Regions from separate parts of the Citrobacter sp. U14242 genome, predicted to be linked through region 1. Evidence: predicted binding sites of a transcription regulator. Region 1 holds the regulator's gene; the other holds the start of a gene.
What was found. The regulator CRP, encoded in region 1, controls carbon source genes, mostly activating them, when cyclic AMP is high. The targets are predictions, from matches to a motif close to ATGTGANNNNNNTCACAT.
Positions count from the first base shown of each region.

Region 2: a site for CRP is predicted at 2,143-2,160, ahead of deoC (deoxyribose-phosphate aldolase). Genes of this name have one in related genera too.

Region 1 covers NZ_JBKGLW010000002.1:44,308-48,771, forward strand. Annotated here, with positions in the region: gene ACLJXE_RS02985 (phosphoribulokinase) at 1-591, shown strand, start outside; gene ACLJXE_RS02990 (OsmC family protein) at 685-1,092, opposite strand; gene crp (cAMP-activated global transcriptional regulator CRP) at 1,402-2,034, shown strand; gene ACLJXE_RS03000 (YccS/YhfK family putative transporter) at 2,086-4,173, shown strand; gene ACLJXE_RS03005 (aspartate aminotransferase family protein) at 4,222-4,464, opposite strand, start outside.
Region 2 covers NZ_JBKGLW010000007.1:74,719-79,182, reverse strand. Annotated here, with positions in the region: gene deoA (thymidine phosphorylase) at 1-1,124, opposite strand, end outside; gene deoC (deoxyribose-phosphate aldolase) at 1,232-2,011, opposite strand; gene ACLJXE_RS13050 (YjjI family glycine radical enzyme) at 2,273-3,823, shown strand; gene ACLJXE_RS13045 (YjjW family glycine radical enzyme activase) at 3,795-4,464, shown strand, end outside.

The sequences.
Region 1 (4,464 bases):
TCACGAAAATATCTGCACACGTATGATGAAGCCGTTCCGTGGAATCAGGTTCCGGGCACATTTACCCCCTGGCAGCCGCTGCCTGAACCGACGGACGTGCTGTTCTATGAAGGCTTGCACGGCGGTGTAGTAACCCCGCAACAAAATGTGGCGCGGCATGTCGATCTGCTTGTTGGTGTTGTCCCTATAGTGAACCTGGAGTGGATCCAGAAACTCACCCGCGATACCAGCGAACGCGGTCACTCCCGCGAGGCAGTAATGGACTCGGTCGTACGCTCAATGGACGATTATATCAATTACATTACGCCGCAGTTTTCCCGCACGCATATTAACTTTCAGCGTGTGCCCACCGTCGACACCTCCAACCCCTTTGCGGCAAAGAGTATTCCGTCGCTGGATGAGAGCTTTGTAGTGATTCATTTTCGTAATCTGGAAGGCATCGATTATCCCTGGCTGCTGGCTATGCTTCAGGGTTCATTCATTTCCCATATTAATACGTTAGTCGTGCCAGGCGGCAAGATGGGGCTGGCGATGGAGCTGATCATGCTGCCATTGGTGCAGAGGCTGATGGAAGGGAAGAAGATCGAGTAATGTGTTCTTTTGCCGAATGGCGGCTGATGCTTTATCCGGCCTACACGTTTATATCCTGTAGGCCTGATAAGTGTAACGCCATCAGGCATGGCATCACGAAGCAGCAATCACTTCATAGGAATGGGTGATATTCACCGCTTTTTCCAGCATCAACGCCACGGAGCAATATTTCTCAGCAGAAAGATCAACCGCCCGAGACACAGAGGCATCTTTCAGGTCGCGCCCCGTCACGATGAAATGCAGATTGATGTGGGTAAACAGACGCGGTGCTTCTTCACGACGCTCAGAGGTGAGCTTCACTTCGCAGTTGGTGACATCCTGGCGACCCTTTTGCAGGATCGACACGACATCAATGGCGCTACACCCCCCTGCCGCCATTAATACCATCTCCATCGGGCTCGGCGCTTTATCACCAGAGTTACCGTCCATCAAAATTTGGTGGCCTGAGGCGGACTCACCGAGGAAGGTTAACCCCTCAACCCACTTTACACGCGCTTGCATATTTCGTAACTCCAATGTTTCAATTTTCCTGACAGATTACGCGTACATAACAATTCTCGCAACGGAAGGCGACCTGCGTCATGCTGAAGCGAGACACCAGGAGACACACGGCGAAAGCTATGCTAAAACAGTCAGGACGCTACAGTAATACATTGGCGTACTGCAGGTATGCAGAGGACATCACATTACAGGCTGCAGTTCACTTTTTAGCAGCCCCTTTCCCAGGTAGCGGGAAGCATATTTTTGCAACCCCAGAGGCAGCGTCGTTTTCTGGCTCTGGAGACAGCTTATAACAGAGGATAACCGCGCATGGTGCTTGGCAAACCGCAAACAGACCCGACTCTCGAATGGTTCTTGTCTCATTGCCATATTCATAAGTACCCATCGAAGAGCACGCTGATTCACCAGGGTGAAAAAGCGGAAACGTTGTATTACATCGTTAAAGGCTCAGTGGCAGTGCTGATCAAAGATGAAGAAGGGAAAGAAATGATCCTTTCTTATCTGAATCAGGGCGATTTCATTGGTGAACTAGGCCTGTTTGAAGAAGGCCAGGAACGTAGCGCCTGGGTACGAGCCAAAACCGCATGTGAAGTCGCTGAAATTTCATACAAAAAATTTCGTCAATTAATCCAGGTTAACCCGGATATTCTGATGCGCCTGTCTTCTCAGATGGCTCGTCGTCTGCAGGTAACGTCTGAAAAAGTGGGCAACCTTGCCTTCCTCGACGTAACCGGTCGTATCGCCCAGACTCTGCTGAACCTGGCGAAACAGCCTGACGCGATGACCCACCCGGACGGCATGCAGATTAAAATCACCCGTCAGGAAATTGGCCAGATCGTTGGCTGTTCCCGTGAAACCGTTGGTCGTATCCTGAAGATGCTGGAAGATCAGAACCTGATCTCCGCGCATGGTAAGACCATCGTCGTCTACGGCACGCGTTAATCCCATCGACATGGCGTGTTACGCAGTAATGCGCCATTTTTGTTTGCTCCGATGTGGCGAAGACTGATTTATCACCCCGAGATCAACTACGCACTACGACAGACGCTGGTGCTATGTTTACCTGTGGCTGTCGGTCTTATCATTGGTCAGCTTCATTTGGGACTGCTTTTCTCCCTCGTCCCCGCCTGCTGCAACATTGCCGGTCTTGATACCCCGCATAAGCGCTTTTTCAAACGCTTAGTTATTGGCGCCTCGCTGTTTGCCGGCTGCAGCCTGATCATGCAGTTACTGCTGGCACAAACGATACCGCTGCCGCTGATCCTCACCGGCCTGACGCTGATTCTCGGTGTGACCGCCGAGCTAAGCCCGTTGCATGCACGACTTCTGCCCGCCTCACTGATCGCGGCGATTTTCACACTGAGTCTGGCCGGGAACATGCCCGTCTGGGAACCACTGCTGATCTACGCGTTGGGGACAGTATGGTACGGCCTGTTTAACTGGTTCTGGTTCTGGATGTGGCGTGAACAACCGCTGCGCGAATCACTCAGTTTGTTGTACCGCGAATTAGCCGATTACTGTGAGGCCAAATACAGCATGTTGACCCAGCATACCGATCCCGAAAAAGCACTACCGCCCCTGCTGGTCCGTCAACAAAAAGCCGTGGATCTGATTACCCAGTGCTACCAGCAAATGCACATGCTGTCGGCACATCACAATAATGAATACAAACGCTTGCTACGTGTTTTCCAGGAAGCGTTGGATTTACAGGAACATATTTCCGTCAGCCTGCATCAACCCGAAGAAGTGCAGAAGCTTGTTGAACGCAGTCATGCTGAACAGGTGATTCGCTGGAACGCTCGCACCGTTGCCGAACGCCTGCGCGTACTGGCTGATGACATTTTGTACCACCGCTTGCCAACGCGTTTTTCGATGGAAAAGCAGATAGGCACCCTGGAGAAGATTGCCCGGCAGCACCCGGATAATCCGGTGGGACAATTTTGCTACTGGCATTTCAGCCGCATTGCCCGTGTGCTGCGTACCCAACGCCCACTATATGCCCGGGATTTGATGGCTGATAAACAGCGTCGATTACCGTTAATTCCGGCACTGAAAAACTATTTGTCGTTGAAATCTCCGGCGCTGCGTAACGCCGGACGCATCAGCGTCATGTTGAGTATCGCCAGCCTGATGGGTAGCGCTTTACACCTGCCAAAACCTTACTGGATCCTGATGACGATACTGTTCGTCACTCAGAATGGCTACGGCGCAACCCGGGTGCGTATTTTACACCGCTCGGTGGGCACGCTTGTCGGACTGGTGATTGCGGGTGTTACGTTGCACTTTCATATTCCTGAGGGCTTCACGCTGGCAGCTATGCTGCTGATAACCCTGGTGAGCTATCTGATCATCCGCAAAAACTATGGCTGGGCCACCGTGGGCTTTACGGTCACGGCGGTATATACCCTGCAGTTACTGACGTTGAACGGGGAACAGTTTATCGTGCCCCGATTTGTCGACACCGTGATCGGCTGTTTGATCGCCTTTGGCGGTACGCTCTGGCTGTGGCCGCAATGGCAGAGTGGTTTACTACGTAAGAACGCTCACGATGCACTAGGAGCAGATCAAGAAGCCATCCGCCTAATCCTCAGCAACGATCCGCAAGCCACACCGTTGGCGTATCAGCGCATGCGGGTCAACCAGGCGCAAAACACGCTGTTTAACTCATTAAACCAGGCCATGCAGGAACCCGGGTTTAACTCGCACTATCTGGCAGATATGAAACTGTGGGTTACACACAGCCAGTTCATCGTCGAGCACATCAATGCAATGACTACCCTGGCAAGAGAGCACACGATGTTGACGCCGGATCTGGCGCAGCGATATCTGGAATCCTGCGAAATTGCGCTCCAGCGCTGTCAACAGCGGCTGGAATATGACGGGCCGGGAAGTTCAGGTGATGTGAATATTCTCGAATCACCAGAGATGCTCTCACACGGCCCATTAAGTACGCTTGAGCAGCATCTACAACGAATACTGGGGCATCTTAATACCATGCACACCATCTCTTCTGTTGCCTGGCGCCAGCGACCGCACCACGGTATCTGGCTTAGCAGGCGGCTGCGGGATATGAAAGGTTAAGAGGTTTGCCGGATGGCGGCACAAGCGCCTTATCCGGCAAACAGGCGATCAACCCACCACTTTCTCGACCGCCTGCGCGAAGCGCTGCATCCCTTCATCGATATCAGCCTGCTCTACCACCAGCGACGGCGCAAAACGCATCACGTCCGGCCCGGCATTCAGCACCATCACCCCTTCGTGAGCAGCAGCGTAGAGGAAATCACGCGCACGACCTTTAAATTGCGGCTTCAATTCAGCGCCAATCAGCAGCCCCATGCCGCGAATATCGCTGAAAATATCAAACTGCTGATC
Region 2 (4,464 bases), on a different contig from region 1:
TCCGAAGCCTGACGGCGACCGCCGCCCATGGAAACAACCGCCATACCCAGCGCACGGGTATCCATTGCGCTGACAAAACCTTCGGTATCAGCATATACCGCTTTGCTGAGCATTGCCGTCGGCAGGTACTTCGCATAGTTTTCCACGAAGTCGGTTGGGCCTTTCTGCGCCGCAACCATGCGGCCAAAAATTTCTGCCGCTTTACCGTTATCCAGCACCGCCTGCAGCTTCGCGCGGGCTTCAGCATCATCTTTCGCCAGTTTGCCGGAGATCAGCATTTCCACGCACAGCGCCATGGTGACGTCTAACAAACGCGGATTGCGGTATTCGCCGGTCAGGAACTGCACAGCTTCACGGACTTCAACCGCGTTACCGGCGCTGGAAGCCAGCACCTGGTTCATATCCGTTAACAGTGCGGTGGTACGCACGCCTGCACCGTTCGCCACACCGACAATCGCTTCGGCAAGGGCTTCTGAAAGTTCATAGGTCGGCATAAAGGCGCCACTGCCGACTTTGACGTCCATCACCAGCGCATCCAGCCCTTCCGCCAGCTTTTTAGCCAGGATGGAACCGGTGATCAACGGAATGGAATCCACCGTCGCGGTAATATCGCGGGTGGCATAAAAACGTTTGTCCGCCGGTGCGAGCGAACTGGTTTGTCCAATTATCGCCACACCCACGTCTTTAATAATTTCACGGAAACGCGCGTCGTCCGGGAAGATATCAAATCCCGGAATGGCTTCCAGTTTATCCAGCGTACCGCCGGTATGACCCAGGCCTCGCCCGGAAATCATCGGGATGTAGCCGCCGCATGCTGCGACCATCGGGCCTAACATCAGTGACGTCACGTCACCTACACCACCGGTAGAGTGTTTATCCACAATCGGGCCGTTCAGCTGCAAACTTTTCCAGTCCAGCACGGTTCCTGAATCACGCATTGCCATGGTCAGCGAGACACGCTCTGGCATTGTCATATCGTGGAAGAAAATGGTCATCGCCAGGGCGGCGATTTGCCCTTCAGAGATGGTGTTGTCGCGAATACCGTTAATAAAGAAACGAATTTCTTCATCACTCAGCGCATGACCATCACGTTTTTTACGAATAATTTCTTGTGCGAGAAACAAGGTAACCTCCCGATTATGGGCCGGGAAAGCACTGTGCTCCCCGGCGGGTCGTATTGATGCCGGATGGCAGCTAGCGCCTGATCCGGCCTACGATGGGCAATGAAAACTTAGTAGCTGCTTGCGCTCTTACCGTCGCCGTGACCCAGCGCTTTCAGCAGGCTAGCCAGCAGGCTGGATGCGCCAAAACGGTAGTGACGGGAATCGGCCCAGTCAGCGCCAAACAGTTCATCGGCAATCGCCAGGAACTGCTGCGCATCTTCAGCGGTACGCACACCACCAGCCGGTTTGAAACCAACAGTTTTAGAAACACCCATATCGCGGATCACTTCCATCATGATGCGTGCGCTTTCCGGCGTCGCATTGACCGGTACTTTACCGGTAGAGGTTTTGATGAAATCAGCACCGGCTTTGATGGAGATTTCAGATGCTTTACGAATCAGAGCTTCTTCTTTCAATTCGCCAGTTTCGATGATCACTTTCAGCAGCACATTGGCTGCTGCGCACGCGTCTTTACAGGCTTTAACCAGATCGAAACCAATCTGCTCATTGCCTGCGATCAGTGCACGATACGGGAATACCACATCAACTTCGTCTGCACCGTAGGCAATCGCGGCGCGAGTTTCTGCCAGCGCGATCTCGATATCGTCGTTGCCATGCGGGAAGTTAGTAACGGTGGCAATACGGATGTCCGGTGTGCCCTGCTCGTTCAGCGTCTTACGCGCAATAGGGATGAAACGCGGATAGATGCAGATTGCCGCCGTGTTACCTACCGGGGTTTTTGCCTGATGACACAGCGCGATCACTTTTTCATTGGTGTCGTCGTCATTCAGGGTGGTCAGGTCCATCAGTTTCAGGGCACGCAGGCTGCTTGCTGTTAAATCGGTCATAACATTCTCCAACGGCATCGCCGTATAAAATTTCACCTTGCGAGTTTGTTAGTATTCTAACATCCGCTCGCTATCACACTTCGATATACATCACAGTTAATGAAAACCACATACAGATTTGCATTACTCTAATGAGATCTACTTCAAATAAATGACCTTTACTGGCGGCGTGCGGTGACATCAGGCGCATCCGGATCAAAGGTTGGCGCTGCGTTGCTTCCTACAATGGCGCTTAACCTTCAGTACATAAAGGAACTAACGATGCCCACGTCAAGCGAACTCGCACTGCAACAGCGCTGCCAACAAATCGTGACCAGTCCAGTGCTCAGCCCTGAACAAAAACGTCATTTTCTGGCACTGGAGGCAGAAAACGCTTTGCCGTATCCACAGTTGCCTGCTGAAGCACGCCAGGCGCTGGATGACGGGGTTATCTGCGACATGTACGAAGGTCATGCCCCGTTCAAACCGCGCTATATTTTACCCGACTACGCGCGTTTTCTGGCCAACGGTTCATCATGGCTGGAACTGGAAGGAGCAGAGGATCTCGATGACGCATTATCCTTACTCACCATTCTTTACCACCACGTCCCGTCAGTGACGTCGATGCCAGTGTACCTCGGTCAACTCGATGCGTTGCTGCAACCGTATGTTAAAATTCTAACACAAGACGAGATCGATATTCGAATAAAACGTTTCTGGCGTTATCTCGACAGAACGCTGCCTGATGCATTTATGCACGCCAATATCGGTCCTGCCGACACGCCTGTAACACGGGCAATTTTACGCGCAGATGCAGAGTTAAAGCAGGTTTCGCCCAATCTGACATTTATTTATGATCCGCAAATTACTCCTGATGATCTACTGCTCAACGTCGCGAAAAATATCTGCGAATGCAGTAAACCGCACATTTCTAACGGCCCTGAAAATGATAAAATTTTCACAAAAGGCCACTATGGCGTCGTCAGTTGTTACAACTCACTGCCGCTGGCGGGCGGTGGAAGCACACTGGTCAGACTCAATCTGAAAGCCATTGCAGAACGCAGCACCTCTGTCGATGACTTCTTTACGCGCACCCTACCGCATTACTGCCAACAGCAAATCGCCATCATTGATTCACGATGTGAATTCCTCTACGAGAAATCACATTTCTTTGAGAATAGCTTCCTGGTACAGGAAGGGTTGATCGATCCCGAACGTTTTGTGCCGATGTTTGGCATGTATGGCCTGGCAGAAGCCGTAAACCTGCTGTGTGAGCAAGCAGGACACAACGCGCGTTACGGCAAAGAGGAGTACGCTAACCAGCTTGGTTATCGTATTAGTGCCCAGCTCGCCAACTTTGTTAACAACACACCGGTGAAATATGGCTGGAAGCAGCGCGCGATGCTGCATGCGCAGTCAGGCATCAGTTCTGATATCGGCACCACGCCGGGCGCGCGTCTGCCATATGGTGATGAACCCGATCCCATCACCCATCTGCAAACCGTCGCGCCGCATCATGCGTATTATCACGCCGGGATCAGCGATATTCTCACGCTGGACGAAACCATCAAACGTAACCCACAGGCGCTGGTACAACTTTGCCTCGGCGCGTTCAACGCCGGTATGCGTGAGTTTACCGCCAACGTGAGCGGCAACGATCTGGTTCGCGTCACCGGCTATATGGTGCGCCTGTCGGATCTGGAAAAATACCGTACCGAAGGTTCACGTACCAACACCACCTGGCTGGGCGAAGAAGCCGCGCGCAATACGCGTATTCTGGAACGACAACCTCGTGTGATTAGTCATGAACAGCAGATGCGCTTCAGTAAGTAAGCTGATTCCCTTCTCCTGCGTCGACGGGCCAGGCAGTCGTCTGGCCCTGTTCCTGCAGGGGTGCAATCTGCGCTGTAAAAATTGCCACAATCCGTGGACGATGGGCCGCTGCAACGATTGCGGGGAATGTGTGCTGCATTGCCCGCATGAAGCGTTAAGTCTGAGCGCGGGAAAAGTAGGGTGGCAATCTGATATTTGCCAGCAATGCGACACCTGCCTGCATATGTGTCCTCAGCAGGCCACGCCGATGACGCTGACCATGAGCGTGGATGAGGTGCTGCAGCATGTTCGTAAAGCCTCGCCGTTTATTGAAGGAATGACGGTCAGCGGTGGTGAGGCGACAACACAGTTACCATTTATTATTGCGCTATTTGGTGCGATCAAAAGCGATCCGCATCTGCAGCATCTCACCTGCCTGGTAGACAGTAACGGCATGCTGAGCGAAACCGGCTGGCAAAAGTTGCTACCGGTTTGTGACGGTGCAATGCTCGATCTAAAGGCCTGGGATAGCGCATGTCATCTGCAACTGACAGGGCGTGATAATGCTCTGATTAAAAACAGTATTATTTTTCTGGCAGACCAGGGAAAACTCGCAGAATTACGCCTGTTGGTGATCCCCGGTCAGGTAGACTATCTGCAAC